DNA from 4 places in the Halopseudomonas sp. T1L2 genome. Region 4 is predicted to be linked to each of the others. Evidence: predicted binding sites of a transcription regulator. Region 4 holds the regulator's gene; each other region holds the start of a gene.
The links. Region 4 encodes sigma-54, which starts transcription at its own class of promoters, with help from an activator protein. Its sites were predicted from a motif close to ANTGGCATNNANNTTGCTNT; they were not measured.
Positions count from the first base shown of each region.

Region 1 (7,826 bases), 1.9 Mb from region 4:
GGGTCGAATGCCGGATCGGACGCCTCGACACCGGACTGGATATCACGCCCGTCGATCAGTACGTACATATCCCAGCTGTTGGCGTCGTTCTTGACGAAGTATTTGGTCATCACATGCGAATTGCCGAGGCTGTCGTAGATGTTGACCGAAGTAGAGCTGTTGTAGGTCGCCGAGTTGGTCGGATCAAAGGTGCTGCGCGCAGCATCCAGGGCCGCTGCCTCAGCGGTAGCGATCTCCGCCGGCGTCGGGTTGGCCGGATCAGCCGCGGTCGCGATCGACGCCGCGTAGGCGGCATCGTATTGCTGAACGTAGACCTCAGGACGGGTTTGCGTCGAATTCAGGTTCAGCGTAGTGACAACAGCACTGGTCTCGTTCGGATCTGCCGAGCGGGTATCGACCCGCAGATTGGTCTGCACGCCCTGGTTGATCTGCCCCGTCACTGCGTTGACACCGAACCCCTGCAGGTTCTCGCCGTTGTTGTTGACGATAAAGCCGTTGGCATCGGTACCGAAGTAGCCGGCACGGGTGTAGCTGAGCGCACCGTTGTTGCTGGTCACAAAGAAGCCGTTGCCGTTGATCGCCAGATCCAGACTGTTTTCGGTGAAGCTGATGTTGCCCTGGTTGAACAGCTGAGCCGCGTTGGCCAGCGCTACACCACTACCGGTGGCATAGCTGCCTGAACCGAGTACCGATGCAGCATAGACATCCGCGAACTCGGCACGCGAACTCTTGAAACCGACGGTACCGGCGTTGGCAATGTTGTTACCGGTAATGTTCAGATCGGAGGCCGCCGCCCGGATACCACTCAAGCCAATGTTGAAAGACATGGTTCTATCTCCTCGCCTACTTTCGTTCGGACGACTTATTGAATTGCGTACACATTGGACAGGCTGATACTGCCCAGCCCGGCCACATTAAGAAGCATCTCGCCACCGCTACCCGCCCCCAGAGAAACGCTGTCCACATTGGCCGGCAGCAGTGTCGCCATCTGCGTATTGGTGCCGTTGATGGTGGCCATGGCCTCGAAGGTGTAAACACCCGGCTCCATCAGGTTGCCGGCACCGTCGGTGCCGTCCCAGGTAAAGTCGTGCATCCCGGCTTCCAGTGCGCCCAGATTCACGGTATCCACGAGGCTGCCGGATTCGTCATAGACCTTGACGAACACGTTGCTGCTGCTGGAGCTCAACGCCAGCTGCCCTCCCAGACCGGCAGAAGTGTCCACTACCGCCTGGTCAGTCGGCACGATCACCGTCCGCCCGACCATCGACGAGGCCTGCAACGCCTGCGAAGACTGGTAACCACTCAGCAGCGACTCCATCGAGCCATTGAGGTTATCGATCCCCTCGACCGTACTGAACTGCGCCAACTGGGCAATAAACTCGCCATTTTCCTGGGGTGAAAGCGGATCCTGGTTGTTCATCTGCGCCACCAGCAGTTGAAGAAACTGATCCTTGCCCAGCTCGTTGCCGGTCGCGAAGCGGTCTGAATCGAGCTGGTACTGATCCAGCGCCGATGCACCTGATGAAACATTACTGATGCTCATGGTCTACTTATCTCCGTTCACTGACCCAGCGTCAGAACGCGCTGCAGCATGGTCTTGGCGGTATTCATGACCTCCACGTTGGTCTGGTAGGACCGTGAGGCAGACATCATGTTGGCCATTTCCTCCACTACATTCACATTCGGGTAATACACATAGCCGTCTTCATTGGCCATCGGATGATCCGGCTCATAACGCGGCTCAAGACTGGCATCGGATTCGACGATGCCAAGCACCGCCACACCGTCACCGGCCTGCTGATCCGGACTGAACAACGAACCACCGGTCGCCTGCTGACTGTTGAAAATGGTGGCAAATACCGGGTTTCTGGCCCGGTAGGTTTGATCAATGCTGCTGGAGACGGTATCGGCGTTGGCGATGTTGCTTGCGACCGTGTTCAGCCGCAGCGACTGGGCGCTCATCCCGGAACCGGCGATATCGAACACTTTATCGAGCGACATGATCAGTCTCCTCTGATGGCTGACATCAGCCCCTTGAACTTGCTGTTGAGAAAGGTAAAGCTGGCCTGAAAGTCGATGGCATTCTGGGCATAGGCCGCCTTCTCGACTTCGGAGTCGACGGTATTGCCGTCAACCGACGGCTGCAGCTGATTGCGATAGCGCAGACCCGCCACCTGATCAACCAGGCTTTCCAGCGCCATGTGCCCGGCATTGGTCCGCTCAACCGCCACACTTTGGCCGTCGCCAGGTACACCGGCGCCCTGCTGGGCAGCCAGGACCGCATTGAAGTCCAGGTCCCGCGCCTTGTAGTTGGGGGTCTCGGCGTTGGCGATGTTATTGGCCAGCACCTCGGCACGCTGGGAGCGAAACTTCAGTGCCTGCTCATGTAGCCCGAGGGCATTATCGAAACTGATGCTCATTGCTACCTTCCTCGTTTCGGTCCGTCGACCAAAAAACGTCACTGCAAACAGCTAAGCAATCAGCGTGCCAAATATTAAGTTCTTTTTATTTCAGTAACTTAGGCATGGGGCGCCAGAAAAGCGGCAATGATTTACCGGCAAACGGCAAGACAAACCGGTTTTCGGAAGGCTGGCGGCAAGAGAAAAGCCGGCAGAAATATGCCGGCTTGGGAGGATGGTGCGCACGGGTGCCGAACTGGAGGAAACGCCCTCAACGGGCCTTGTAAACAATCCCCGGGCTGCACTGGACCATCTGGTACAGCTCCGGCAGTCCGTTCAGCGCCTCGGAGGCCCCGAGCATGAGATATCCGCCCGGCTTAAGTGTGGCGTGAATTCGTCGCAGAATGTCTTTCTTCACGTCGGCAGAGAAATAGATGAGCACGTTGCGGCAATAGACAAGGTCAAACTTGCCCAGCATCGAGTAGCTGTCCAGCAGGTTCAGTGCTCGGAACTCGACACGATTGCGGATAGCCGGCTTGACCGCCCAGCGCCCCGGACCGAGCTGGTCGAAATAGCGGGCCAGGCGATCCTGCGACAGGCCGCGCGCAACAGACAGGCTGTCGTACTCGGCCTTTTTGGCGGCATTGAGAATGCCGCCGGAGAGATCGGTTGCCACGATCTGGGCACCACCACGCAGTTGGCCCAGATTACTACGCTCGAACTCGTCGATTGCCATGCTCAACGAGTAGGGCTCCTGACCCGAGGAACAGGCAGCGGACCAGATACGCAGACGCTGGCCTGGAGAGCTCTTGATGAACTCCGGAATCAACCGGGTTTTCAACACTTCGAACGGATAGACATCACGAAACCAGAGGGTTTCGTTGGTGGTCATGGCATCGATGACCGCCTCACGAAGGCCGCCACGCGGCTGGGCCTGGATGCGCTTGATCAGCTCGCCGAGGTTGGCAATACCCTCCTGCTCAAGCAGCCGATTAAGCCTGCTGGACACCAGATACTGCTTGTTGTCGCCCAGCACAATACCGCAGGCCTTCTCCAGAAAGTCCCGGAACAGCTGAAAATCCTGATTTGCCAAAGTCACGAAGCCTGCCTTGTCTCAGTTAAAACCATCTTGCTAGGCCTGACCATCAGCGTCACCGCGCAACGAACGCAAGCGCTCGATCACCCGCTGCGCCAGATCATCCGGCTTGAATTTGGCAAGGAAATCGTCCGCACCGACCTTTTTGACCATTGCCTGGTTAAACACCCCCGACAACGACGTATGCAGCATGATATGCAGCTTGTTCATGCGCGAATCGTTACGCACTTCAGCGGTCAGAGTGTAGCCATCCATCTCCGGCATCTCGATATCGGAGATCATCATCAGCAGAGACTGACTGACATCCTCACCCTGATCAGCCCTCGCCTTCAGCCAATCCAGCGCCTGGCGACCGTCATTCAGCGCTACGATCTCGACACCGATTTCCTGCAGGCAACGCGCCACCTGTTTACGCGCGATCGATGAGTCGTCCACGATCAGAACCGTCCGGGCTACTGCATCGGCCTGGGACTCCGCATCAATGACACCATCGGAAATCTTCTCGTTGGTGGGTACTACCTCTGCCAGCACCTTCTCCACATCGATAATCTCGACCATCTGATTATCAACCCGGGTGACTGCTGTCAGATAGTGCTCCCGACCGGTACCCTTTGGCGGCGGATGAATCTCGGACCAGTTCATGTTTACGATGCGCTCGACCGAACGCACCAGAAAGCCCTGCACCTTGTAGTTGTATTCGGTAATGATCACGAATGCTGTATCAAGGTTGTCCAGCCCGGGGCCGCCGGTGGCGCGATTGAGGTCGAGGATCGGCAGTGTGCCGCCACGGATGTGAGCTACGCCGCGAACGACTGGATGCAGCTTGGGCATCGCCGTCAGCCGAGGGCATTGCAGCACTTCCTTGACCTTGAAAACGTTGATGCCATACAGCTGATTGCCGGCCAGCCTGAACAGCAGCAGTTCGAGTCGGTTCTGGCCAACCAGCTGGGTTCGCTGATTGACTGAATCCATCACACCAGCCATGGACTGCTCCTCATGTTTGCATCGGGTGAAACGGCATGTTTCGTGCAGGTCCATCAGCAGACGACGTTAATCTGACGGACATCACCCAACTGTTTGTAGGTAATTGTATGCGTTTTATCACCGGGTGCGCGGTATTGGCGATATTTTTTTCCGCCCCCACACAGGCAAACCCGCTCATTGACCAACTTATCGGCGTGACCAGCCAATATCTTGAGCAGCAAGTGAGCGATTATGCGCAGACCCTGGGCGGCGACCCGCGCCATGAGGTTCGCATCAACAGGCTCGATCAGCGCCTGCGCCTGCCGATATGCGCCGAGGACGCCCTTTCGGCTCGCCTGGAGAGCCCGGACATCCCGATCGGCCGGGTCACCGTCAGGGTAACCTGTGACGGTCCTTCCCCCTGGCGGCTGTTTGTGCAGGCCCAGGTCAGCCTCTACCAACAGGTAGTGGTAAGCAGCCGCCCGTTATCACGGGGCGGCGTCATCGGTGCGCAGGACATTCGCCTGGCCGAGCGTGATACCGGCCTGCTGAACAGCAATTACCTGCTCGACCCGGCCCAGGCTATAGGCATGCAGCTCAAGCGCAACGTCAGCGCCAATACCGTCCTGAGTCATACCCAGCTGGAGCAGAATCGGCTGATACAGCGTGGCGACAAGGTAGTCATCAGCGCCGGCAACAGCAGTGTCAACGTTCGGATGCCTGGAGAGGCGCTGGAAGATGGTACACTCGGCGCCCAGATTCGCGTGCGTAACACGCGCTCCAACCGGGTCATAAGGGCCCGGGTAACCGGCCCTGGACAGGTAGAAGCAGGAATGTGATCATGCACGGCAACAGCGTTTTCCGCTTGCCGGGCGCTGCCTCTCACGCCGTGACGGTCTTCACACTATTTTTTCCTAAAGTTTTCCTTCCGGCTGCCGTTACAGCGGCTAGAGAAGATTTTACAGTTTGAGGAATTCATCATGGTCATCGACTTCAACTCGCCCAACGGCCCGAATGGCGCCGGTCGCAGCAGCCAGGCTGGCGGTGCGGCAGGCAAGCGTGAAGCAAGCTCGGTCAGCGAGTCTGGCACTCAGGCTGCGGCTAGCCAGGCCAAGTCGACAGAGAGCACTTCATCAGTCAACCTGAGCGCTCAGGCCCAGCAACTGCAGGCCATCGAAGAGAAGCTGCGCGAGCTGCCCGAAGTGGATAACGAGCGTGTCAGCCAGATCCGGCAAGCCATTGCCGATGGCAGCTACAAGGCTGACAGCAGCCGTATTGCAGACAAACTGCTGAATCTGGAAAGCTGATAGCCAGTAGTCAGACATCGACACTGGCTGTACTCTTCGACTAACCCCGCCAAGGGGCAGCCTCGGTCAGGAGATAAGCCATGCACCCACTGCAAGAACGCTTCGAGTCGGCGGAACAGGACTGCCAGCACTATCTGGACCTGCTTGAACAGGAACGCGACGCCCTGACCCGGCAGGACATGGCCATGCTCGAGCCCCTGCTAGCCCAGAAGCGCAGCCTTGCAGACGCGCTGGTTGTTCACGACCAGGCAATCAGGCACTACTGTCAGACCCACAACATTTCGCAAGATCAATTGGCCGCCCACATCGAACAGGCGGGCGACCCCCAGCTCCAGCAGGGCTACCAGCAGTTCCTTGAGGTGCTGGCCAATTGCAAGCAGGCCAATGATCGCAACGCCCGCCTTGTTCACCACAGCCAGCACAGCACTCGCACCATGCTTGATCTGCTGCGCAATCAGGGCGAACCGGGTAGCGGCATCTATGATCAACTCGGCAATCGCAGCCGCTCCGGCATTACTCGAAACCTGAGCAAGGCCTGATCACGAATATCATTGCCGCCAACCTCGCGGTATAGTTGTGCCTGCTGTTACGAATCATAACGAGAAGCCGACGTGTCCAACCTGTTTTCACAAGAAACCGGCCCCCAGCCGCCCAGAGAGGTGCGCGCCCCCGTTGAGATAATTTCTCTGCTACGTACCCTGATGCGGGCTCGAGACGCGCTGACCATCAGCTTCACCGACCGGGCACAAAAATTTCAAAGTTTTATCGTCAACGTCGATGCCGACAAGGGAACGATGTGGATTGACGAAATGATCCCCCGCGAGGGCGACCGCTACGCCAGTCAGGGCGAATCCTTCAGGATTGATGCCTGGCATGAAGGCATACACATGCGCTGGAGCTGCCCGGGCGCCAGTAAGGTCATGCTTGACGACGCTCCTGCTTACGCCTTTGCGCTGCCGGACGAGCTGATCTATCACCAGAAACGCGGCGCCTTCCGTGCCAGCGTGCGGCGTACTGCCGATATTGCCGTTGAAATAGCCGCTCCCGACCGGGATCGGCGCTTCACAAGCTACCTGATGGACCTGTCTGCCACCGGCTGCAAGGTGCGCCTGGAGGGCGACCGGAGCAAATCACTGAAGCCAGGAGAAGAGTACAGCAGCAGCGTGCTCCATCTGCCTGACGTCGGCCGTGTCAGTGTCACCGTTGAAGTTCGCCACGTCGTATTCCGAGAGGAAGCCAACGAAACCCACGCCGGCCTGATGTTCAAGCTGCAATCCGCGCAGGCCCAGCGCAGCATCGACCGCTTCGTCAACTATCTCCAGCGCGAAGCGCGCCGTCTCGAGAAGGAAGACCTGTTCTAGCCAGGTCGATGATCATCCTGATCAGCGTCGAGCCCGGAGTCTGCTGCCGCAGACTCCTCGACCACCACCTCGTCCTGCATCTGCTCGATTACCGCACTCTCCTCCACCCGGGGATCAATTGCGGCTGCCAATGGGGAGCTGGCCAGGTTGCCGGCCGCCGGCATGAACTGCAGCGGCGCGGCCTCCACGAGATGATCGCCGGTGACTGCGGCAGACCGCACCCTGAAGACCAGAATGGCACTGCAGGCAGCCATAAATACGTAAAGCATACCGGGGCCCAGCCACTTCATAAGCCCTGAACTGACCAGCGGCCCCACGCTCGCACCCAGACCAAAGGTCACCAGCAACATCGCCGACAGCGGCACCCGATCATCCGGCTCAACATGGTCATTGGCCAGCGCCACAGCCATGGGATACAGGGTAAACACCATCAGGCCGAATATCGCCGTCATGAAAATCAGACCGCCGGCCGGCATCAGACCAATCGCCATGACCACCGACACTGCGGTCAGCGCCATCGCACTCACCTGAATCAACTGGCTGCGATCAATCCGATCGGACAGCCAGCCGGCAGGCCATTGCGCCGCCAGCCCGGCACAAATGGTCACCGCCATGAACATACCAATTTCCGATGTCGGCAGCCCCATAGACTTTGCGTATACAGGCGCCATACCGTAAAACGCCCCCATCATCAGCCCCG
Region 1 covers NZ_AP040865.1:286,807-294,632, reverse strand. The annotation lists gene ACZ5WQ_RS01440 (flagellar hook protein FlgE) at 1-827, opposite strand, end outside; gene flgD (flagellar hook assembly protein FlgD) at 863-1,543, opposite strand; gene flgC (flagellar basal body rod protein FlgC) at 1,561-2,001, opposite strand; gene flgB (flagellar basal body rod protein FlgB) at 2,004-2,420, opposite strand; gene ACZ5WQ_RS01420 (CheR family methyltransferase) at 2,671-3,498, opposite strand; gene ACZ5WQ_RS01415 (chemotaxis protein CheV) at 3,532-4,479, opposite strand; gene flgA (flagellar basal body P-ring formation chaperone FlgA) at 4,701-5,297, shown strand; gene flgM (flagellar biosynthesis anti-sigma factor FlgM) at 5,439-5,765, shown strand; gene ACZ5WQ_RS01400 (flagella synthesis protein FlgN) at 5,846-6,304, shown strand; gene ACZ5WQ_RS01395 (flagellar brake protein) at 6,467-7,126, shown strand; gene ACZ5WQ_RS01390 (MFS transporter) at 7,123-7,826, opposite strand, start outside.
Region 1: a site for sigma-54 is predicted at 2,473-2,492, ahead of flgB (flagellar basal body rod protein FlgB). Genes of this name have one in related genera too.

Region 2 (7,826 bases), 1.1 Mb from region 4:
TACCGCGTGATCGGCATGGCACCTTCGAACCGCAGATCGTCGAGAAGCACCAGACCCGCTGGGTGGGGTTCGACGACAAGATTCTTTCGCTGTACGCACGGGGCATGACCGTGCGCGAGATTCAGGCACACCTACAGGAGATGTATGGCGCCGAGGTATCGCCCAGTCTGATCTCCTCGGTGACCGATGCCGTAACCGATGAGGTGAAGGCCTGGCAGTCACGGCCGCTCGACGCGGTCTATCCCATCGTCTACCTCGACTGCATCCACACCAAGGTGCGTGAGGGTGCCGTGCGGGTGAAGGCGGTTTACCTGGCGCTGGGCATCAACCTGGCCGGGGAGAAGGAAATCCTCGGGCTATGGATCGCCCAGAGCGAGGGTGCCAAGTTCTGGTTGCAGGTGGTGACCGAGTTGCGCAACCGTGGCGTGCAGGACATCTTCATCGCCTGCGTGGATGGCCTGAAGGGCTTCCCCGAGGCCATCGAGGCTGTCTTCCCGCACACCAGCGTGCAACTGTGCATCGTGCATATGGTCAGGCACAGCCTGAACTACGTCTCTTGGAAACGGCGCGCCGAGGTAGCGGCTGACCTGAAGCGGATTTACCAGTCCAGCACGGCGGACGAGGCTGAGCTGCGCCTTGGCGAGTTCGAAACCAAATGGGATGACGACTACCTGCCAATTGGTCAGTCCTGGCGGCGCAACTGGGCTCGGATCACGCCGTTCTTCGACTTCCCACCGGAGATCCGCAAAGTGATCTATACCACCAACGCCATTGAGTCGGTGAACATGAGTTTGCGCAAGATAACCAAGAACCGCGGCTCGTTCCCCAGCGACGAGGCGCTGCTGAAACTGTTCTATCTGGCGCTACGCAACATCAGCAAGAAATGGACGATGCCGATCCGTGACTGGAAAGCGGCACTGACACGCTTTACGATCAGCTACGAAGGCAGGCTGCCACAGTAGTAACCCCATCCCCGGTTACACAGAATTCTGCACACCCTCATTGAGTTATATTATCGAGGCTACCCGACGGTATTCACCCTCGTAAACAGAATCACGTTTGAGTCACAGATCAATCATGAAATTGATATATTTTGAATATTTAGTTCACGCAAGCGTACTGCCAAGCAAACCTTGGCAAACATTGGACCGGAGTTTCAGGCCAAAGCAATTGACAAGCCACTGCTTAAATTCTCGATTTCATTTGTGATACTTACGAAAGTCTTCAAGAAATTTGCAGCAAAACACCGCCGGGCGCACCTGGCCAGATGAATCATCTACTGGGCCACCTACCAGAACTGCTCAGACCGCCCCAGGCAGCGCAAGAAAGCTATAAGCTAGAAACCCTTACATGGGTAGCACCTTGCACCACAAGGCAAGCCAAATGGCTCCACAGGCGGCCAAAAGCACATGCGATCACTCTAAGGAATCGCTGATCAATTCAGATTGGCGCGGCGGCCGTTCCAATCAATGGATTTTGATGCAGCCAACTCGCTCTCAGCTACAGCACCACGCAAATCATCTTCAATTCTGGCCATTTGGGCCAGTTTTCACCCGACTAACGGGTTTCAAGACGCAATAACCCCGTCTGTCATCTCATAACACCTCTTGGCCAATACCAGGTTGGCCAGTGCAAACAGGCTGAACAGCTGGGCCTGATTCTTCTCCATGCCCCGGTAGCGCACCTTGCAGTGACCAAACAGATTCTTGATCACATGGAACGGGTGTTCCACCTTGGCGCGGATGCTCGCCTTGCAGTGCTCAATGCGTTGCATGATCTGCTTCTCCGGGCCATCTTCAATTTTCTTGATGGTGCTGCGCCGCGCAGCAATCCGCAGCGGAGGAAGCGTGATGCCATCCTCAGCAAGACGTTTGCCCAGACCCGTGTACCCGGCATCGGCATAAACAGGTTCTTTGTCGACACGTAGCAGCTGCGCGGCTACTGTGATGTCCGCCTGGTTGGCCGAGGTGGCCACCAGGCTGTGTGTCAGACCTGTTGCCGCATCAACACCGATATGGGCTTTCATGCCGAAATACCACTGGTTGCCTTTGCGTGTCTGCTTCATCGCCGGATCACGCTGCTTGGCCTTGTTCTTGGTAGAAGGTGCAGCGGCAATGATGGTGGCATCGACAATGGTCCCTTCGCGCATGAACAAACCACGTTCTGCCAGAGTGGCGTTGATCTCTTCGAAGATCCGTTGCGTCAGCGAATGCCTTTCCAGCAGGTGGCGGAAACGCAGCAGTGTTGTGGCATCCGGCACGCTTTCGATGGACAGATCAATACCGACGAAATCACGCATCGCCTGACTGTCGTAAATCGCATCCTCAAGGGCTTCATCAGCCAGGCCGTACCACTGCTGCAGGAAGTAGATTCGCAGCATCCGCTCCAGCGGAGTCGGTGGACGGCCACGCTTGCCGGCAGCATCGGGGTAATACGAGGGCGACAGCGCATCCAGCAGGCGCTGCCAAGGAACCAGCACATTCATCTCGGCCAGAAAGCGTTCCCGGCGGGTAACTTTTTTCTTGTTCTGATGCTCGGCTTGGGCGAAGGTGATCTGCTTCATCGGGTGGCTTGGCTGAGGTAGTGGCAGTGTCTGGTGATTATACTCAGGGCTGCGTAATCAGGCAGAGGGCTGATTTGTGCAGCGTTTCCCAAAGCATCTTTGGCATGCAGTTCAAGAATCAAGGGTATTTTTGGCATGGTTTTCTCCTGAAAGCGGGCAGCTGACTGCAACCTGATGTAATCGGTGCTTTGGTTCGATTAAATCAAAGCGCATGTCAGTTGCAAGCAAGAAACCGGGGAAATTCAGCTACCCGTCAGGAAATTCGATGCAACTAAATGCCAGTAGTTAGCCTCAACCATATGGCATCAGCGGCGCACCAGACGGCACAATGCTTGCTTGCCGGTCCATGGCAGGTATCAATGGCGATGCCCGAAACGACAACGGCGTCGTGCATCCGCTGCGAAATACTTCGCAACGGGCACGGCGTTTTTTAATGACTGCGGATAAGCCTATGCAACCACCCAGCAATCCCCTGCGTGACCCGCGGATATGGGCAAGCGGCAGCGATGCCCCGGAAAAACCGGTACTGGAGCTGGGCTTTATGCCGCTCTGCGACTCGGCGTCACTGATAGTCGCGGCCACTCAGGGCTTTGCCCAGCAGCACGGTCTGAGCCTGAACCTGCGACGCCAGCATTCCTGGGCCGGCCTGCGTGACAACCTGCTGAATGGCCGGCTTGATGCAGCCCAGGGGCTCTATGGTCAGGTGTATGGCATCCAGCTGGGCATAGCCGGTCCGCAGGCTGATCTCGCGGTACTGATGGGGCTGAACCTGAATGGCCAGGGCATCACCCTGTCGCGCAGCCTGCAGCAGGCCGGCGTGCGCGATGGCGAAGCACTGGCCCGGTATGCGCACCAAAACAAGGCGCGCCTGCGTCTGGCCCATACCTGCAACACCGGCACCCACGCGCTCTGGCTTTACTACTGGCTGGCCGCCCATGGCATTCATCCGTTGCGTGACATTGACAGCCCGGTGGTGCCGCCGGCGGATATGGTGGAACACCTGCGCAATGGCGATATTGACGGTTTTTGCGCCGGCGAACCCTGGGGCTCCTGCGCCAGCCAGCAGCAACTGGGATTCACCGTCAGCACTACCCAGGCGATCTGGCCGGATCATCCGGAAAAAGTCCTGTTCTGCAGCCGCCAGTTTGCCGACCAGCACCCAAATACAGCACGCGCCCTGACCTGCGCGATTCTTGAGGCCAGCCGTTTTATCGATGCCAGCGCCGACAACCGCCGCGACACCGCCCAACTGATCAGCGCAGCATGCTACCTCGACGCACCGGCCAGCATCCTGCAGGACGCCCTGCTTGGCAGCGGCCAGAACGCGCTCGGCCAGGCATGTCAGGACCCCCACCCGCTGCAGTTCCATGCCGATGGGCGGGCCAACCAGCCCTGGCTGTCGGATGCCCTGTGGTTCCTCAGCCAGTTGCGCCGCTGGGGACTGTTGCGCAGTGATCCGGACTATCTGGCAGTGGCCCGCCAGGTGCAACGCATGGATATCTATGCCGATGCCGCAACCGCCCTGGGCATTCCGCTCGACACCAGCAACCTGCGCAGCGCACGGCTGTGCGACGGCGGCCTGTGGAGTGGCAGCAATCCCGCCGACTATGCCCGCAGCTTCAGCCTGCACGGCCTGACTGACGAAGGCAGCCCATGCGCATCCTGCTGATCAACGACACAGCGCGCAAGGTTGGGCGCCTGCGTGACGCACTGCGCGAGGCCGGCTTCGAGGTAATCGACGAATCGGCTGTGGCGATTGACCTGCCGCAACGCGCACAGCAGCTGCAGGCCGACGTCATCCTGATCGACAGCGACTCCCCAGGGCGCGACGTGCTTGAGCAACTGTGCCTGATCAGCCGCGACCAGCCACGGCCAATGGTGCTGTTCACCGATGAACAGGATCCGGCGGTGATGCGCCAGGCGATTCAGGCCGGTGTCAGCGCCTACATCGTCGAAGGCATCCAGAGCCAGCGGCTGAAGGCTATACTGGATGTCGCCCAGGCCCGTTTCGAGGCCGAGCAACAGTTGCGCAACGAGCTGCAGGCGCGGGAACAGCAACTCAACGAGCGCAAACGCATCGAAAAGGCCAAGGGGCTGCTGATGCAGATGAAACAGTGCAGTGAACCCGAGGCCTACAGCCTGATGCGCCGCCAGGCCATGACCCGACAGCAGAAGCTGATCCAGGTGGCGGAACAGATCATTGCCATGCAGGAACTGCTCGGCAACTAGGTTCAAGCAGCGGCTCTGCGCCAACGCAGCAGCCAATGACCTGTTCCGGACACGCTGTAAATACATCCCTGTAAGCTCGGCGATGCCCGTCCAGGGCATCGACGGTCCAGAACAGGTCATTGGCTGCCGCGCCCCGCAGTTTCGGTGCAATTAGTCAGTGCTCTGCCGGCCACCAGCTGGCACGCATCCTGCAAAGCAATCGTCAGGCAGCCAACGGCGGTTGCCTGCCAGACAACGACGTCATCCCCGACCCGGAGCCAATCCGCGGTTGGGGGTGGCGTTTTTTTTTGCCGCAAGGTTGCCGGCAAAACACCTGAATCACTGATTCTGCCTAGCCTGAGGGGTAATCCATGACAACATCATTCTGGAAAGCCGGCCATGCACCGACGCTGTTCGCCGCCTTTCTCTACTTCGATCTGAGCTTCATGGTCTGGTACGTGCTTGGCCCCCTGGCGGTGCAGATTGCCACCGATCTGGGACTGACTGCACAGGAACGGGGCATGATGGTCGCCACCCCTATCCTTGCCGGCGCCATACTGCGTTTGCTGCTGGGCTTTCTGGCTGATCACCTGTCGCCCAAGGGCACCGGTATCCTCGCCCAGCTGGTGGTGATTGCCACCCTGCTGGCCGCCTGGCTTATCGGCATAGACAGCTATCACCAGGCCCTGCTGCTGGGTCTGGGCCTCGGCTTTGCCGGCGCCGCCTTCGCCGTGGCCCTGCCGCTGGCCTCGCAATGGTATCCGCCGGAACATCAGGGCAAGGCCATGGGTATTGCCGGTGCCGGCAACTCGGGCACCGTGCTGGCAGCCCTGTTCGCCCCCGGCCTGGCCTACCTGTTCGGCTGGCAGAATGTGTTTGGCCTGGCATTGATCCCGCTGACCGCCACGCTGATCATCTTCACTCTGGTCGCCCGCAACGCACCGCAACGGGCCAAACCCAAATCGGTCCGCGACTACCTGCAGGCACTGAATGACAAGGACAGCTGGTGGTTCATGCTGTTCTACTGCGTGACCTTCGGAGGCTTCATCGGCCTGGCCAGCGCCCTGCCCGGCTATTTCAATGACCAGTACGGGCTTGATCCGGTGGTCGCCGGCTACTACACCGCCGCCTGCGTCATGGCTGGCAGCCTGATGCGGCCGCTGGGCGGTGCCCTGGCGGATCGTATCGGTGGCATCCGCGCCCTGTCGTTCATGTATGCCCTGGCCGCAGCGTGCATCGCACTGGTGGGTTTCAATCTGGACAGCTCAATTGCCGCACTGGCCCTGTTCGTCGCCGCCATGCTCGGACTGGGCGCCGGCAATGGCTCGGTGTTCCAGCTGGTTCCCCAGCGCTTCCACCGTGAAATCGGTGCCATGACCGGGCTGATCGGCATGGCTGGTGGCATTGGCGGCTTTGTTCTGGCGGCCGGGCTTGGCAGCATCAAACAGCACACCGGTGACTATCAGCTGGGACTCTGGCTGTTTGCCGCACTGGGGATTGTTGCGCTGCTTGGCCTGACCTCAGTGAAGCGGCGCTGGCGCACCACCTGGGGCTCCTCCGCCGTTACCAGCGCCCGCGTCTGAACATGACCCTGCAGCTTCAGCTTGACCAGGCCAGCGCCGCCGGGCCACGCAAGGACAATCAGGATGCCCTGCGCATAGTCACGCCGGCGCCCTGGCTGGCCGCCAGCAAGGGGCACCTGCTGGCGCTCGCCGACGGCGTCAGCCAATGCCGCGATGGTGGTCTGGCGGCACGCGCCACCCTGCAGGCGCTGGCACTGGACTACTATTCGACACCGGAAACCTGGACCACCACCCAGGCCCTAGAACGCCTGCTCAGCGCACACAACCGCTGGCTGCGCGCCAATGGCGGTGGTCAGCCGTTATTGACCACCCTGAGCTGCCTGATCCTGCGCGGACGCCGCTACACCCTGGCACACATAGGCGACTGCCGGGCCTATCTGCTGCGCCGCGGACGCCTGCACAAACTGACCAGCGAACATGTCTGGGAGCAGCCGGGCATGCAACATGTGCTGAAACGTGCGCTTGGCCTCGACGAACAGCCATTGATCGATTACCACGAGGACGAGCTGCACACCGGCGACTGCCTGTTGCTGGTCAGCGACGGCATCTGGGCCAGTCTGGACGATGCCAGCATAGCCCGCCTGCTGACCAGCAACGATGAGCCTGAGGGCATCTGCCAGCGACTGGTCGATCAGGCCCTGGCCAATGGCGGGCAGGACAACGCCAGCGCCCTGCTGGTCAAGATCGCAGGCCTGCCCGATGCCAGTCTTGACGACCTGTTGCAACCGGTCGCCGAACGCGGCCTGCCGCCGCGCCTGAAACCCGGCCAGTATTTCGAAGGCTGGCTGGTGCAGGGTCAACTGAGCGAATCGCGGCAATCGCTGCTGTATCGGGTCAGCGATGCGCAGGGCCAGCCGTGGCTGCTGAAAACCCTGCCCGCCGTGCGGCGGGATGAGCCCCAGGCCTGCCGCGAGCTGCTGCAGGAAGAATGGTTTATGCGGCGGGTGGCCGGCACCGCAATCCCCGAACTGCATCCGCTACCCGAGCGCCGCCACCATTATCTGGTGATGCGCGAATATCCGGGACTGACACTGGCGCAGCACAAGACCGCACAGGGGCTATGGACGCTGGCCGAGTTCCAGCGTCTGGCCCCCGCGCTGATCAGCGCCGTCGGCGCATTGCACCGGCGCAATCTGGTGCACCGCGACCTCAAGCCGGACAACCTGCACCTGGGTGATGACCGGGTGTTGCGCCTGCTGGATTTCGGGCTGGCCTTCTGTCCCGGGCTGTCACACTGGCAACCCGGCAGCCCGGCCGGCACACCCAGCTTCATTGCCCCGGAAGCCTTCGCCGGTGCCGAACCGGCGCCCCAACAGGACATCTACGCACTGGGCGTCAGTTTTTTTTACCTGCTCACCGGGCACTACCCCTATGGCGAGGTCGAGGCCTTTCAGCGCCCACGTTTCGGCGCGCCATCCAGCCTCAGCCGCTACCGCCCGGACCTGCCCGCCTGGCTGGATGAATGCCTGCTG
Region 2 covers NZ_AP040865.1:3,305,245-3,313,070, reverse strand. The annotation lists gene ACZ5WQ_RS15690 (IS256 family transposase) at 1-962, shown strand, start outside; gene ACZ5WQ_RS15685 (IS5 family transposase) at 1,568-2,563, opposite strand; gene ACZ5WQ_RS15680 (CmpA/NrtA family ABC transporter substrate-binding protein) at 3,015-4,232, shown strand; gene ACZ5WQ_RS15675 (ANTAR domain-containing response regulator) at 4,217-4,792, shown strand; gene ACZ5WQ_RS15670 (nitrate/nitrite transporter) at 5,143-6,354, shown strand; gene ACZ5WQ_RS15665 (bifunctional protein-serine/threonine kinase/phosphatase) at 6,357-7,826, shown strand, end outside.
Region 2: a site for sigma-54 is predicted at 2,883-2,902, ahead of ACZ5WQ_RS15680 (CmpA/NrtA family ABC transporter substrate-binding protein). Genes of this name have one in related genera too.

Region 3 (7,826 bases), 700 kb from region 4:
CACCAAGACCCAACCTCGACCGATGCGACAACCGACGTCTCTCCTGCCAGCAAGACAGGCGGTCTTGGCGCCCTGTTCGCTGCGGCCAGCAAGCAGGCAGACAAGGCCAACGCTCCCAAGCAGGGCAAGGCCGGCTTCGATCCGCACACCAAGCGCGTACACATGCCGCCGCGTGGCACCCGCCGTTCGATGGGCAAGCGCTAGGCGGGCCTAAAGCGGCAGCGTGAAGTAGAACTGCGCGCCCGCACCCGGGCGCGACTGCACGCCGATGTTGCCGCCATGCAATTGCACCACCTCCTTGCACAGCGCCAGACCCAGCCCGGCGCCACCCTTCTTGCTGCCGACCTGCACAAAGGGTTCGAATACCCGCACCTGCTGGCTGTAGGCAATGCCTTCGCCATTGTCCTCAACGCTGAACCATACCCGCTCACCCTGCCGGCGCAAGCGCACGGCAACCTGACCGCCCTGCTGAGAGTGACGCAGGGCATTGCCGATCAGGTTGTCCAGCACCCGCTCAATCTGCAGCCGGTCCAGCCGCGCCCGCGGCGCATCCTCGCTGACGTCCAACTGCAGGGAAATACCCCGCTCATCTGCCTGCGCCTGAAAACGGGCCATCGCTGCAGAAGCCAGCTCGACCGGATCACAGGGCGCCAGTTCCAGCTTCTGCAGTCCATTCTGGTAGCGTGAGAAATTGAGCAGGTCGTTAATCAGATCGACCAGCCTGCGCATTTCCTCGTCTACCGTTACCAGCAGATCCCGCTCACGACTGCCCTCGGCGAACTGCAGACGTTCCTGCAGGAGGGAGAATGCCATGTGCATGCCGGTCACCGGCGTGCGCAGCTCATGGGACGCCCTCAGCACAAACTCACGCCGCACCCGCTCGAATGCCCGCTGCTCGGTCACGTCGCGCAGCACCATGACCGCCCCCTGGACCCAGCTGTCGGTTCGCACTACCGGTGTCAGGCTGTAATCCAGCAGCCGGGTTTCCCCTGCGACCTCGACCGCCAGATCCTCCTGCTCGCTACCAAAGGTATTGCCGGCCAGCACCTCCCGGACCTGCTCGTCCAGCTCGGGGTGCCCCATGGCCTGGCCCAGCGTCTGACCCAGCTCGCGCGAATCCCAGTCGAGCTGACGCCGCGCCACCGGGTTGAAGTGATCAACATCGCCCTGCTGATCAAGGATCAGCAGGCCATCGTCGATACTGTCGAGCACCGCCTGCAGGCGCCGTTGCTCGGACTGCAATGCCTCCAGATCGCTGTTCTTGAACTCGCGCAGGGCTTCGGCCATAACGCCAAATCGACGACTCAGGGCGCTGATCTCATTGACCGGGGACAGCGGCAGAGTGACGTTGAAGTCACCCTGGCCAATCTTGTCCGCCGCTTTGGCCAGCGCCTCGATCGGCCGACCAAAACGCTGGGCGATGCTGTGTGCGGTCAACAGCCCCAGCAGCAGCACGGCCAGGCCGATCAGCCCCAGTAGCCCGGCAATCAGCCAGGCGCGCTGATGCGCTGTGCTTTCGGCCGCCTCAACATAAGCCAGATAGCGGTACTGCACCTCGTTAATGCGATCACGCATGGCGGCCACGCTGAGGCTGAAGGTGTCATCCGAGAGCAGATCCCGGCGCAGGGTGCGCGGCCGGTAGAGCACATCGTCGTAGACCGCATAGGCCCGACCGATTTCAGCCACAGCCTGACGGTCCTCATCGGTTCGGGCCTGCTCACCGGCCTTGGCCAGCCACTCCTTGAAGCGCTCGTCCGATGTACTCAGCGCCTCGCGATCCAGTTGTTCTGACAGCAGCAGGGTCACCTGTCGACCGATCTCCTGACGCATGCCGAGAGAAGCCTTGAGAATGCCGATGTTGCTGCCGACGCTGTAGGTCTGCGACTGGGTCAGACTGAGTACTCCGAACAGGCCTACCAGCAAGCCCACCAGCGCCACGGTCAGCAATGCACTGCTGCTCAGAAACAGTTGAGTTCGCAGCTTCATAGGCCAAGCTGCTTGCGTTTGCGATACAGGGTGGAGGCATCGATGCCGAGCGTGCGGGCCGCCTGATCCAGCGTGGCGCTGGAGGCCAGAACGGCGGCAATGCGCGCGCGTTCCAGCTCGCTCAGGCTGAGATTGGAGCCGACGCGCGGCGCGGTGTTGCCGTGATCCGGTTCGCCCAACCCGAGATGACTGGCAGCAACCTGCTCCTCGGCACAGATGATACTGACGCGCTCGATCACATTACGCAGTTCGCGGATATTGCCGGGCCAGTGGTAATTCAGCAGCGCCTGCCTGGCATCCTCGCTGAAGCCCCTGGCCGGACGGGCGTATTCCTTGACGAAGCGCGCCAGAAAGCGCTCGGCCAGATCAAGAACGTCATCAGGGCGCTCCCGCAGCGGCGGCAGCGTCAGGGTAATCACGTTCAGCCGGTAGAGCAGGTCTTCGCGAAACAGCCCCTGCTTGACCATCTCGGCCAGATCCAGATTGGTCGCCGCCAGAATCCGCACATCCGCCTGCCGGGTCACCGGGTCACCAACCCGCTCGTAGACCTTGTCCTGAATGAAGCGCAGCAGCTTGGGCTGCAGGGTCAACGGGAAATCGCCTATCTCGTCGAGAAATAAAGTGCCGCCGTCGGCCTGACTGACCCGGCCCAGAGTACTCTCGCTCGCGCCGGTAAAGGCGCCCTTGCTGTGACCAAACAGTTCACTTTCCATCAGCTCGGCAGTCAGCGACGGGCAGTTGATGGTCACGCAGTCACGCTGGCTGCGCCCGCTCCAGCCATGAATCAATCGGGCCAACTCACCCTTGCCGGTACCCGACTCGCCCAGGATCAGAATATTGGCGTCAGTGCCGGCGACCTGCCGGGCCGTCTCCAGCACCGCCATCATCGCGGGGCTGCGCGACTCGGGCGCGACCCGCGTCTGTTCTACGGCCTGCTCCAGACTCTCCAGACGCGCTTCCATCTGACGCACTTCAAGCTGCTTGGCCGCAGCCATGCGCAATTGATCAGGGCTGCAGGGCTTGACCAGATAATCCGCCGCGCCTGCCTGCATGGCATCAACCGCGGTATCGACCGCCGAGTGCGCGGTCACGATCACGACCCGCATCCACGGCGCCTGCGCCCGCATACGCGCCATTACATCCAGACCACTTTCCTCGCCAAGCCTCAGATCAAGAAAGCACAGATCAAACACCTGCCCCTGCAAAACCGCTTCGGCCTGTGCCCCGCTACTGGCCGTCGCTACCTGATAGCCCTCATCCTCGAGACAGTAACGAAAGGTCCGCAGGATCGCCGGTTCGTCGTCGACCAGCAGAATACGTCCGTTGCCTTGATTCGCTTCCATTGATTCACGACTCCTGTCATGCCGTCGCGCTACTGTCACCGTGCAATCTGCACGACCCTTCGGGAAAGATCATGCAATTCGCACTGAACACGACACCACCTTTAATTTATAACTTACTGATTTACATAGCATTAAATAAAAACCCGGGAGCGGCACAGTGCTTGCTCTATCACCTTTGCGTGTTCGGCTTCTCGCCACAAGCGAAGCTCGACAACACCCATAACCGGAGATAGATGACATGCACAGCGCCCTACCCACCGCCTTGCTTGCCCTGTCCACCGGCCTGCTTTCAAGCATGGCCTGCGGCGCATCAACGCCAAGCAGCAGCTACTTCATGGAGCAAAATCCCGCCGTGATAGTTCAATCAGTCGACGACGCCAGCATCGCAAAGGCTTTGCGCGCGCGACTGGCATGGCAGGGTAACACGCAAGGCATCCGCATTGCCGTCAGCTGCCGCAATGGCGTTGTGAGCCTGCGCGGAACCGTACTGACCACCAGCGACTATCGCGTTGCGGTCGCCACGGCGCGGCATACGCCGGGCGTTCAGCAGGTCGATACCCGCAGCCTGCAGATCGGCACTACCCGCCCGGTCAGCAATACAGAACCCGCCCCGGGCGGATTTTCCACAGCCGGCAAGCTGAGCCTCTAATCTCAGCTGCCGACCGAAAAGGGACTTCACCGTGAGCACAGATCCCAAAGCGACAATTCGTTTTCATATAATGGAAACGACTCAGGCAGGCGCGCTGGACGCCAGACCGTTTAACACTCTCTGTACCGCAGTACCAAGGAGATCCCCCATGTTCAACTGGGCCATCGCCTTCAGCATCATCGCGCTATCATCAGCCGTGTTCGCCTTTGGTGGCTTTGACGATCAATACGCCAGCGCCGCAAGGCTGCTGACACCCGTGTTTCTTGCCCTGGCCGGGGGGTGCGCCCTGCTGGGCCGCAGTCGAGGACGCAACGAGTAGACATGCCTGACCCATCTGCCGCATCCGCGCCATCAGCAGCTACCGCATTCATGCGCCTGAGCGACGAACAGCGGCCGCTGGCCAACAAGTTCTACCGCCAATACCACAGCGGCATGAAAGCCCGCGGTCACCATCAAGTCTGGGTGGCACGCACTCACGAGCTTCAAGCCTGTCTCTGCCTGCAGACGGTCGATCAGTGCTGGTGGCTGACCGGATTGCTGGTTGCCCCTGCACAGCGCAGTCAGGGCTTGGCGAGCAGCCTGTTAGAACATGTACGCCAGCAGCATCGCGGTGACATCTGGCTGTTCTGCGCTCCCAACCTGGTGCCGTTCTACCGCGCCAATGGCTATGAGCCCGGCGACGACGCTCCCATCTCACTGCGCGACAAACTGCTGCGCTATCAACGCAATAAAGCCCTGCTGGCCATGGTCAACCGCACGCAGGCGACGCTCCCACGCTAGCGCTTGCACCTGCTGCCACACAATGCAACACGACGACCATTTTCCCGCACCAATTACGGGCACGGGCTCTGTGACGTTCGGGTTACGGCTGTGCAATTTTCCTTCAAAACATACGTATATATCTGATTTAAATATAAAAAAAATTGTTGGCAAGCAAAATGCTATAGGACCTGTGCCAACGCACTTAAATCAAAACCTACGGGGTAATACGTGATGATGAAGAAACTTGCAGTTGCCGTTGCTACCGCCAGCACACTGTCTTTTGCCAACATGGCTCACGCTGAAGAGTTCGATACGTTTGTTGGAAAAATTGATACCAGCATGACCGCCACACTGGCCAGCGACTACATCTGGCGCGGTCAATCCCAAACTGCAGGCGAAGCCGCTATCCAAGGCAGTCTGGATGTTGCGCATGAAAGCGGTCTCTATGCAGGTATTTGGGCGTCCAACGTTGACGGCGACACTGCTTTTCCGGGCAACACCTCTGGCGCGAGCATCGAAGTCGACTACTACGTAGGTTACGGGTATGGCTTTTCCGATGACGTCTCGGTTGATCTGCAACTGGCCAAGTACACCTACCCGAAAGCAAGCGTATGGAACGGCTATGAAGTGATCCCCAGCATCACCGCTTACGGCTTCACCCTAGGATATAAGTATGGCGTGGAGACCGGCGTACACCCGACCTACACATTCGTAGGGTACGAGTACTCCCTGCCTTATGACATCGGGCTGTTCGCGAGCTACGGTCTGACCGACTCAAAAGCCGGTGGTAATGATTACGAAGACTGGAGCGTAGGCGTAGGCAAGACCATGCTCGGCCTGGATTTCTCCCTGACCTACACTGACACCGACATTGCAGCACAAGACTGCATTGATACGTACGGCAAAGACGACTACTGCGACGGCAACCTCACCGTTGCAGTCTCCAAGAGCTTCTAACGGCTCCTGAAAACGGGCGCCCTGCTCCGAGGGTTCCCGTCAGCTAAAGCGGCATCTTGCGCCGGTCTCGCAACCTGTACCACGGCAGGCTTGCAGACCGGCTTCTTTTTGCCTGTCAGCTTACGACTGAAACTCGGGCATAAAAAAACCGGCACGCAGCCGGTTTTTCATTACTCAGGCATCACGCCCGCGGCAGGGTCACGCCGCGCTGGCCCTGATACTTGCCGCCGCGGTCGCGGTAGGACACTTCGCAGGGCTCGTCCGATTCAAAGAACAGCATCTGCGCCACGCCTTCGTTAGCGTAAATCTTCGCCGGCAGGTTGGTGGTGTTGGAGAACTCGAGGGTCACGTGGCCTTCCCATTCCGGTTCAAGCGGGGTCACGTTGACGATAATGCCGCAGCGCGCATAAGTACTCTTGCCCAGACAGATGGTCAGTACATTGCGCGGAATACGGAAGTACTCAACGGTACGCGCCAGCGCGAAGGAGTTTGGCGGAATAATGCACACGTCGCTCTGGATATCGACGAAGCTCTTCTCGTCAAAGTTCTTCGGATCAACTACCGCCGAGTGGATGTTGGTGAACACCTTGAACTCGTCAGCGCAGCGCACGTCGTAGCCGTAACTCGACACACCATAGGAAATCACCCGATCCCCTTCCGCACCGCGAATCTGGCGTTCGACAAAGGGCTCGATCATCCCGTGTTCCTGGGACTGGGTACGGATCCAACGGTCGGATTTGATGCTCATGGCGTGTCCTGAAATAGGCGGTGCGAAAAAAAGACTCTGCATGTTACCGGGTTATACCCGTCGACAAAAGTCCGGAGATCAGTCGTCGCTGATACTGATTTCCGGCATTTGTGCGGCATTCGCCAATTCAACGATACGCGCTGCCGCATGGCGCGCCATGTCCTGATAAACCATGCTGATCTGGCATTCCGGCTCGGCAATTACGGTCGGCTTGCCGCCGTCGGCCTGCTCGCGAATCATCATCGACAGTGGCATCGAGCCCAATAGTTCGACGCCATAGTCCGCCGCCAGACGTTCACCACCGCCCTCACCAAACAGATGCTCGGCGTGACCGCAGTTGGAGCAGATGTGAATGGCCATGTTCTCGACCACCCCCAGCACCGGGATATTGACCTTCTCGAACATGCCAATGCCCTTGCGCGCATCCAGCAGCGCCAGGTCCTGCGGCGTGGTGACGATCACCGCACCGGTCACCGGCACCTTCTGCGCCAGAGTCAGCTGAATGTCACCAGTGCCCGGCGGCATGTCGACCACCAGATAGTCCAGCTCATCCCAGGCCGTCTGGGTCAGCAGCTGCATCAGCGCGCCCGAGACCATCGGCCCGCGCCAGACCACCGGCGTATTGTCATCAACCAGAAACGCCATCGACATGACCTGCAGGCCATGCGCGCGTGGCGGGACAAACCACTTGCCATCACTGACCTGCGGACGCGTGCCTTCCGGCAGACCCAGCATCAGCCCCATGCTCGGGCCATAGATGTCGGCATCCAGCACACCGACTTTGGCCCCTTCACGGGCCAGCGCCAGCGCCAGGTTGGCTGCGGTCGTGGATTTGCCAACCCCGCCCTTGCCCGAGGCAACGGCAATAATGTTCTTCACCTTCTCCAGTGCCGGCACCTGCCCCTGCACGTTACCGGCCTGAATCTCGCAACGCACGCTGACCTTTGCCGCAGTCACGCCGTCAACATTCTCGACCGCCATCTGCATCATCTGGGCGATACCACCGACCAAACTACCTGCGGCATAGCCCAGCACCAGTTCGGCCTCGACGCGCCCGCCGTCGATATCCAGCCTGCGCAAACAGCCGGCACTGAGCAGGTCGGTACGAAGGTAAGGATCCTGATATTGAGCAAGGGCCTGCTCAACGGCGGCACGATCAAGCGTAGTCATGGCGATATCCCGTAAGGACTGGCGGAAACAGGCCGCTATGCTACTGGCTCATCTGCGATGATGAAAGAGCGCAGGACAAACGCAAGACGGCCCGCCCGGCTTGCGCCGGACGGGCCGTCAGCGTTACAGGGCGAATCAGGCAGCGTCTTTCAACGGCTCCTGCGCCGTTTCGGACTCGGTCTGGGCAGACTCGTCTGCCGGCTCGGCCGAA
Region 3 covers NZ_AP040865.1:1,504,928-1,512,753, forward strand. The annotation lists gene ACZ5WQ_RS07065 (hypothetical protein) at 1-204, shown strand, start outside; gene ACZ5WQ_RS07070 (ATP-binding protein) at 211-1,986, opposite strand; gene algB (sigma-54-dependent response regulator transcription factor AlgB) at 1,983-3,329, opposite strand; gene ACZ5WQ_RS07080 (BON domain-containing protein) at 3,568-3,978, shown strand; gene ACZ5WQ_RS07085 (DUF1328 domain-containing protein) at 4,127-4,297, shown strand; gene ACZ5WQ_RS07090 (GNAT family N-acetyltransferase) at 4,300-4,758, shown strand; gene ACZ5WQ_RS07095 (TorF family putative porin) at 4,972-5,697, shown strand; gene dcd (dCTP deaminase) at 5,879-6,445, opposite strand; gene apbC (iron-sulfur cluster carrier protein ApbC) at 6,524-7,615, opposite strand; gene ACZ5WQ_RS07110 (TRAP transporter substrate-binding protein) at 7,751-7,826, opposite strand, start outside.
Region 3: a site for sigma-54 is predicted at 4,904-4,923, ahead of ACZ5WQ_RS07095 (TorF family putative porin). Genes of this name have one in related genera too.

Region 4 (7,826 bases):
GCAGCAGCGTGGTTTTGCCGCACCCGGACGGACCCATGATGCCGGTGACCTTGCCGCGGGGAATACGGATATCCACACCATCAAAGATGACTCGCTGGCCGCGCCGGAAGGTCACGCCCTGAAGGTCTACGATGTAATCTGACACGTCGGTCATAGTGCTGTTCGGGCCTTTGCGGATCATGCCCAGACCTCGGGCAAACGAAGCCGCCTAATATACCAGTTCCCCGACGGCAGCCCAAGCCGGGAATGGGCAGCCTCCCCAGAACGGGTTAACGCCGAGACGAAGCTGGTCAAGGCGGGTGAGTTAGCTCCGACAAACCGCTATACTTGTGCGTTCAGCGATTACCGACGAATAGCACATGGCCGATTTTGACTATATTGCATCCGCCTCGCGCACCATCAGCATGGAACGCGACGCGGTAGATTCTCTGCTGCAGCGTCTGGCAGAACCCTTCACCATCGCCTGCGATACCCTGCTGCAATGCCGCGGCCGAGTGGTTGTCACCGGCATGGGCAAGTCCGGACATGTCGGCCGCAAGCTCGCTGCCACCCTTGCCAGCACCGGCACACCCGCCTTTTTTGTCCATCCGGGTGAGGCCAGCCATGGCGACATGGGCATGATCACCGCCGAGGATGTGGTTATCGCCCTGTCCAACTCAGGCAACACCGCCGAAGTGGTGACCCTGCTGCCGCTGATCAAGCGCCTGGGCGCACCCTTGATCAGCATGACCGGCAACCCCCAGTCGACGCTGGCACTGGCCGCGGTCGCCAACCTGGATACCGGCGTCGAACAGGAAGCCTGCCCGCTGAACCTGGCGCCAACCTCCAGCACCACCACCGCGCTGGTAATGGGTGACGCCCTGGCCATCGCGCTGCTCGAAGCCCGGGGCTTCAGTGCCGAAGACTTCGCCTTCTCACACCCCGGTGGCAGTCTGGGCCGCCGCCTGCTGTTGCTGGTTGACGACATCATGCACGCGGGTGGGAGCATGCCCCTGGTCAAGCCCAACGCGCCGCTGCGTGACGCGTTGCTGGAAATGACCCGCAAGGGCCTCGGCCTGACCGGCGTCATAGATGCCGATGGCAAGCTGGCCGGCATCTTCACCGATGGCGACCTGCGCCGCAGTCTGGATCACAACATCGATTTTCAGCGTGCCAGCATCAGCGACGTAATGACCCGTCACTGCAAGACTGCGCGCAGTGGTATGCTCGCGGCCGAAGCCCTGAAAATCATGGAAGACGCCCGCATCAATGGTCTGTTCGTGGTAAACACTGAAGGCCGGCCGGTGGGCGCCCTCAACATGCATGATCTGCTCCGTGCGGGCGTGGTCTGAGTTTGAATATGGAAAAGCTGATCGAACGCGCAAAAGCCATTCGCCTCGCCATCTTCGACGTTGATGGCGTCCTGACCGACGGCCGCCTGTATTTCATGCCCGACGGCACCGAGTTCAAGTCCTTCAATACGCTGGATGGCCACGGTATCAAGATGCTCATCGCCTCGGGCGTCGAAGTCGCCATCATCAGCGGCCGAAAATCGCCACTGGTCGAGCGCCGCGCCGCCAACCTGGGCATCAAGCACCTTATTCAGGGCCGCGAGGACAAACTGACCGCCCTGGCCGAACTGCGTGAGATCGTCCCGGTCGAAATGCACGAGATTGCCTTCCTTGGCGACGACCTGCCGGACCTGCCGGTCATCCGCCGCGCCGGCCTGGGGATGGCGGTCGCCACTGCCGACACCTTTGTGCGCGAACACGCCCATGGCGTTACCCGCGCCGCCGGTGGCGCGGGTGCAGCCCGCGAGTTCTGCGAACTGATCATGCGCGCCCAGGGTACCCTGGACCAGGCACAGGCAGCCTACCTGTGAACCTGACGCTACCACGCTATCTGGTCGTCGGCCTGCTGATCATTGCCGGGGCAGCGCTGGCGATGGCTGTCGGTTACTGGAACATCAATCCGTCCAGCTTCAACACCGGCAAGCCGCAGACTCAGACCGACCGTCCCGACTTCTATATCGACAACGCGCGCATCCTGATGCTCAATGAACAGGGCAAGGTTGCATACCGGCTGACGACCTCCCATGCCGTTCATCAGGTAGACGACGGCAGTACTCACCTGGAAGACCCTGAGCTGCTGTTCTACCGGGGAGAGGATCCGACGCCGTGGCTGCTGAAGTCGCGTCAGGGTGTCGTTACCCAGCGCGGTGACCGCGTTGACCTGACGACCGATGTCCTGCTGAAACAGAACACCGATGACGCGCGTCAGCTGACCACGTCAGCCCTGACCCTGTTTCCCGCCCGTGACTACGCGGAAACCGATCAACCGGTTAGAATCGAAGCCGCTCGCAGTGTGACCACTGCCGAGGGCATGCAACTATTTCTCAACGACGGTAGCCTGAAGCTGCTGTCCACCGTACGAGGCCAATATGAGGTGCGTTAAATCCCTCCTTGCCCTGACGCTGGCCGTGTGTCCAGTGAGCCACGTTCTGGCACTGCCCAGCGACAGCAGCCAGCCGATTCGCATTCAGGCCAACAGCGCGACGCTGGACGACAAGCGCAATACCGCCGTATACACCGGCGATGTGGTCATTACCCAGGGCACCCTGCGCCTCACCGGTGCCCGCGTTACCCTGACCACCAATGCCAATGGTGAGCTCAATACCATGATCACCCAGGGCGGACCGGCCACCTATCAGCAAACGCCGGAAGCCAACAAACCGCCGGTGAAGGCGCGCGCCGAGACCATCGAGTACCACGCCGACCGCGAGACCATCGTGCTGATCAGGAATGCGTTTCTTGAACAGTCCGGCAATACCTTCCAGGGTGAGCATGTCAGCTACGACATTCAGCGTCAGGTCGTCGATGCCGGCAACAGCAGCAGCGGCGCCAACGGCGGCGGGGGCTCAGGGCGTATCGAAATCGTGATTCAGCCGCGCAGCCGCAATACCGAAGCGCCAAGCGAAGAGCCGGCAACGCCATGACCACATTACAGGCGCGCCATCTGGCCAAGGCCTACAAATCGCGCAAGGTCGTCCGTGATGTGTCCGTATCCATCGATAGCGGCCAGGTCGTCGGCCTGCTCGGCCCGAACGGCGCAGGCAAAACTACCTGTTTCTACATGATCGTTGGCCTGGTCAAGGCGGATGAAGGCCAGGTCACCGTCAACGGCAAGGACGTGACCCGCCTGCCGATGCACGGCCGGGCCCGCGAAGGCATCGGCTACCTGCCGCAGGAAGCCTCGATCTTTCGCAAGCTGACCGTCGCCGAAAATATCATGGCGATTCTGGAAACCCGCAAGGACCTGAACCGTCAGGCGCGCGAGGGGAAACTCGAATCGCTGCTGCGTGAATTCCATATCCACCACCTCAGCGACAGTCTTGGCATGAGCCTGTCCGGTGGTGAGCGCCGGCGCGCCGAGATTGCGCGCGCACTGGCAACCGACCCCAGCTTCATTCTGCTGGACGAGCCCTTTGCCGGGGTAGACCCGATTTCGGTCAACGACATCAAGCAGATCATCCAGCACCTCAAGGACAAGGGCATCGGCGTACTGATCACCGACCACAACGTTCGCGAGACGCTGGACATTTGCGACAAGGCCTATATCGTCAACGACGGCCACATCATCGCTGACGGCGACGCCGAGACCGTGCTGGCGGACCAGACAGTGAAAGATGTGTACCTGGGCCACGCCTTCCGGCTATAAAAGCACCCGCAACTCAGGCATGCTAGCGGGGAACGAGTCCGGACTTCGCCCGGCACATGGTTTGATCAAGCGCACAAGGTATTTCGCGACACAATGAAACCCTCGCTCGTCCTCAAGATGGGGCAGCAGCTGACGATGACACCGCAGCTGCAGCAAGCCATCAGACTGCTTCAGCTATCCAGCCTTGACCTCCAGCAGGAGGTGCAGGAGGCACTGGAAGCCAACCCGATGCTGGAAATGGCAGACGACGGCGATGACGACTACGGCAGCAGCGCCCAGGAAAGCGGCGACGATGACGCCCCCGCGGTAACCCTGCCCGAGCCGGTCTCCCTCGACTCCATCGAGCAGCACGGACAAAACGACCAGGAAGGCAACTGGAATGAACAGATTCCCAGTGAACTGCCGGTCGATACCCAATGGGAAGACGTCTACCAGACCTCTGCCAGTTCGCTGCCCAGCCAGGATGACGAGGACTGGGATTACACCTCGCGTACCGGCACCGGCGAGACCCTGCAGAGTCATCTGGAATGGCAGCTGAACCTGCTGCCGATGTCGGAAACCGATTATCAGATCGCCACAGCGCTGATCGACGGCATCAATGCCGACGGCTACCTTGAAGAGTCGCTGGATGACATTCTGGCCTCCCTGCCCGCAGAGCTCGAAGTCGAACTCGATGAAGTCGAAATGGTGCTGCATCGCATCCAGCAATTCGAGCCGGTAGGCGTTGGCGCGCGGGATCTGCGCGAATGCCTGCTGCTGCAGATTCGTCAGCTGCCCGAGAACACCCCGATGCTGGAACAGGCGACCCGCGTCGTGCGCGATCACCTGGAACTGCTCGGCAGCCGCGATTTCAGCCAGTTGATGCGCCGCAGCAAGCTCAAGGAAGACCAGCTGCGTGACGTGGTTGCGCTGATTCAGACGCTCAACCCCCGCCCGGGCTCGGAAATCGCCTCGGGCGAGCCGGAGTATGTGATACCGGATGTGATTGTGCGCCGCGACGCCAATCGCTGGCTGGTTGAACTGAACCAGGAAGCGGTACCCAAGGTTCGCGTCAACGGCCACTATGCCTCGATGGTGCGACGGGCCGACTCCAGTGACGACAACACCTACCTGCGCAACAACCTGCAGGAGGCGCGCTGGTTCATCAAGAGCCTGCAGAGTCGCAACGAGACCCTGATGAAGGTCGCCACCCAGATCGTCGAACACCAGCGTGGCTTTCTTGAGCACGGCGAAGAGGCGATGAAGCCACTGGTGCTGCATGACATCGCCGAAGCCGTCGGCATGCACGAGTCGACTATTTCGCGGGTTACGACCCAGAAATACATGCACACGCCGCGCGGCATCTTCGAGCTGAAGTACTTTTTCTCCAGCCACGTCGGCACCAGCGAAGGCGGGGAATTTTCCTCCACCGCTATCCGCGCGCTGATCAAAAAGCTGGTCGCAGCAGAAAACCCAAAGAAACCATTGAGCGACAGCAAGATCGCTGGTTTACTTGAAGAACAGGGCATTGAAGTAGCCCGACGGACCATCGCGAAATACCGCGAGTCGCTCAACATCGCGCCTTCGAGCGAACGCAAGAGACTGGTCTAGTACCTGCGAAAACAGGCTCGAATGAGCCGTTCAACGCAGCAGATCCAGTTCAGGGATCACGCAAGTGGCAATACCGGGTGACAGGTCGTCACCCAGCAACAACAAGCCAATCAGGAGATGCCGTATGCAACTGAACATTAGCGGTCACCAACTCGATATCACCGACGCACTGCGCGACTACGTCACCGAAAAAATGTCCCGCCTGGAGCGGCATTTCGACAAGATCACCAACGTCCAGGTCACCCTGGAAGTAGAGAAACTCCGGCAGAAGGCTGAAGCCACCCTGCACATTGCCGGTGGTGAAGTGGTTGCCCTGGCAGAACACTCCGATATGTACGCCGCCATTGACCTGCTGACCGACAAGCTGGATCGCCAATTGATCAAGCACAAGGAAAAGCACATCGACCGTCAGCAAGGCGCGAACGACCGATAACCGGACCTTCACTGCATCACCATGCAAATAGACCACATCCTGACCCCTGAACGTACCTTCGCCGGCGTTCAGGGCGGATCCAAAAAACGTGTGCTGGAGCTGATCGGTAAGCTGGTCGCCCAGCACACCAACCTGGATCCTGACGCCATCTACGAAAACCTGATCGCTCGTGAACGCCTGGGGTCAACCGGTTTTGGTAATGGCATTGCCATCCCTCACTGTCGTCTGGAAGACTGCCACCAGGCCATAGGCGCCCTGTTGCAGCTGGACGGCAAAATCGATTTCGACGCTCTCGATGGCCAACCTGTCGACCTGATCTTCGTGCTGCTGGTCCCGCAGGAAGCCACCGAGCAACACCTGCAGATTCTCAAAATGCTGGCTGGCAAGCTCGACAACGCCGAGCTGCGTGATGCACTGCGCGCAGCACCGGACGCGGATGCGCTTTATCGCGTCATGGTTGGCGACGGCGACGGAGGCTGACATGCGTTTGATTGTCGTCAGCGGCCGTTCCGGTTCGGGTAAAAGCACCGCGCTGCATCTGCTTGAAGACAACGGCTTCTACTGCATCGACAATCTCCCCGCAGGCCTGCTGCCCGAACTGGCCCGCCAGGCAAGACAGAATGATTTCAGCCTGCCGGAAGTCGCCATCAGCATCGACGCCCGCAACCTGCCCAACGACCTGGCACGCTTCCCCGAGCTGCTGCAGGACGTACGCAATGCAGGAGTCCAGTGTGACGTGCTGTTCCTGGCCTCGCGTAACGACGTACTGATCAAGCGCTTTTCGGAAACCCGCCGCAAACACCCGCTGACCGACGGCAACCTGTCACTTGGCGAGGCCCTGGACCGTGAAGCACTGCTGCTGCAACCGATCATCGACCTGGCCACGCTCAAGGTCGACACCAGCCACCTGAATCTCTACCAGTTGCGCGACCACCTGAAACAGCGACTGCTCGGCACCAAGGGCAGCCAGCCCTCGGTCCTGATCCAGTCATTCGGGTTCAAACGCGGCCTGCCGGTGGATGCCGACCTGGTATTCGACGTGCGTTGCCTGCCCAACCCTTACTGGCTGCCCGACCTGCGCGCCTTTTCCGGCCGTGATGCCCCGGTCAGTGATTACCTGGGCAAACAGCCGGAAGTGGAAGATATGTACCAGGACATCTGTCACTACCTGCAGAAATGGCTGCCCCGCTACGCCGCCAGCGAACGCAGTTACATGACCATCGCCATCGGCTGTACCGGCGGCCATCACCGCTCGGTCTACATTGCCGAGCGACTGGTGCGCGAACTGAGCGCCGACACACCCAACCTGCTGATACGCCACCGCGACCTGCCCTGATGCCAAGCTCCCGTGTTCTGATCATCAACAAACTCGGTCTGCACGCCCGTGCCGCCGCCAAGTTTGTGGGCATTGCCAACCAGTACGGCTGCAAGGTCACCATAGGCCATGACGAAACCGACCAGGTTGACGGCAAGAGCATCATGCAGGTCATGATGCTGGCCGCCGGCAAGGGCACAGAGGTTTGCGTCAGCTGCGAAGGCGAGCAGGCAGAAGAAGCCCTGCAGGCATTGCTGGAGCTGGTCAACGACTATTTTGGGGAAGGGGAGTAAGCCCAGCTGCAAGCTGCAAGCTGCAAGCTGCAAGCTGCAAGCTGCAAGCTGCAAGCTGCAAGCTGCAAGCTGCAAGCTGCAAGCTGCAAGCTGCAAGCTGCAAGCTGCAAGCTGCAACAGGGTGAATGCGGCGTCAGGGTAGTCAAGTGTTTTCTGCAAGCTTTCCGACCGTTCGACGCTTCAATCTAAACCCACGCAAGTCAAAACCGCGCGGGTTTCACTTGCAGCTTGAAGCTTACGGCTTGCAGCTGACGGTAGGGAGCGCTACGCGCCCCCTACCGTCATCCCATCCACCAGCCAGCTGCCGGTCAGGTAGTTACCACGACGTTCAACATCGCTGCCGACGCAACGCAGGTTGGCATACATATCCTTCAGATTGCCGGCGATGGTGATCTCGCTGACCGGGTACTGAATTTCACCATTTTCGACCCAGAAGCCGCCGGCACCGCGGGAATAGTCGCCGGTGACACCATTCACGCCCTGCCCCATCAGTTCGGTC
Region 4 covers NZ_AP040865.1:2,207,620-2,215,445, forward strand. The annotation lists gene ACZ5WQ_RS10350 (ATP-binding cassette domain-containing protein) at 1-154, opposite strand, end outside; gene ACZ5WQ_RS10355 (KpsF/GutQ family sugar-phosphate isomerase) at 360-1,331, shown strand; gene ACZ5WQ_RS10360 (KdsC family phosphatase) at 1,340-1,861, shown strand; gene lptC (LPS export ABC transporter periplasmic protein LptC) at 1,858-2,433, shown strand; gene lptA (lipopolysaccharide transport periplasmic protein LptA) at 2,468-2,974, shown strand; gene lptB (LPS export ABC transporter ATP-binding protein) at 2,971-3,696, shown strand; gene ACZ5WQ_RS10380 (RNA polymerase factor sigma-54) at 3,790-5,286, shown strand; gene hpf (ribosome hibernation-promoting factor, HPF/YfiA family) at 5,411-5,719, shown strand; gene ptsN (PTS IIA-like nitrogen regulatory protein PtsN) at 5,741-6,199, shown strand; gene rapZ (RNase adapter RapZ) at 6,201-7,055, shown strand; gene ACZ5WQ_RS10400 (HPr family phosphocarrier protein) at 7,055-7,327, shown strand; gene pmbA (metalloprotease PmbA) at 7,592-7,826, opposite strand, start outside.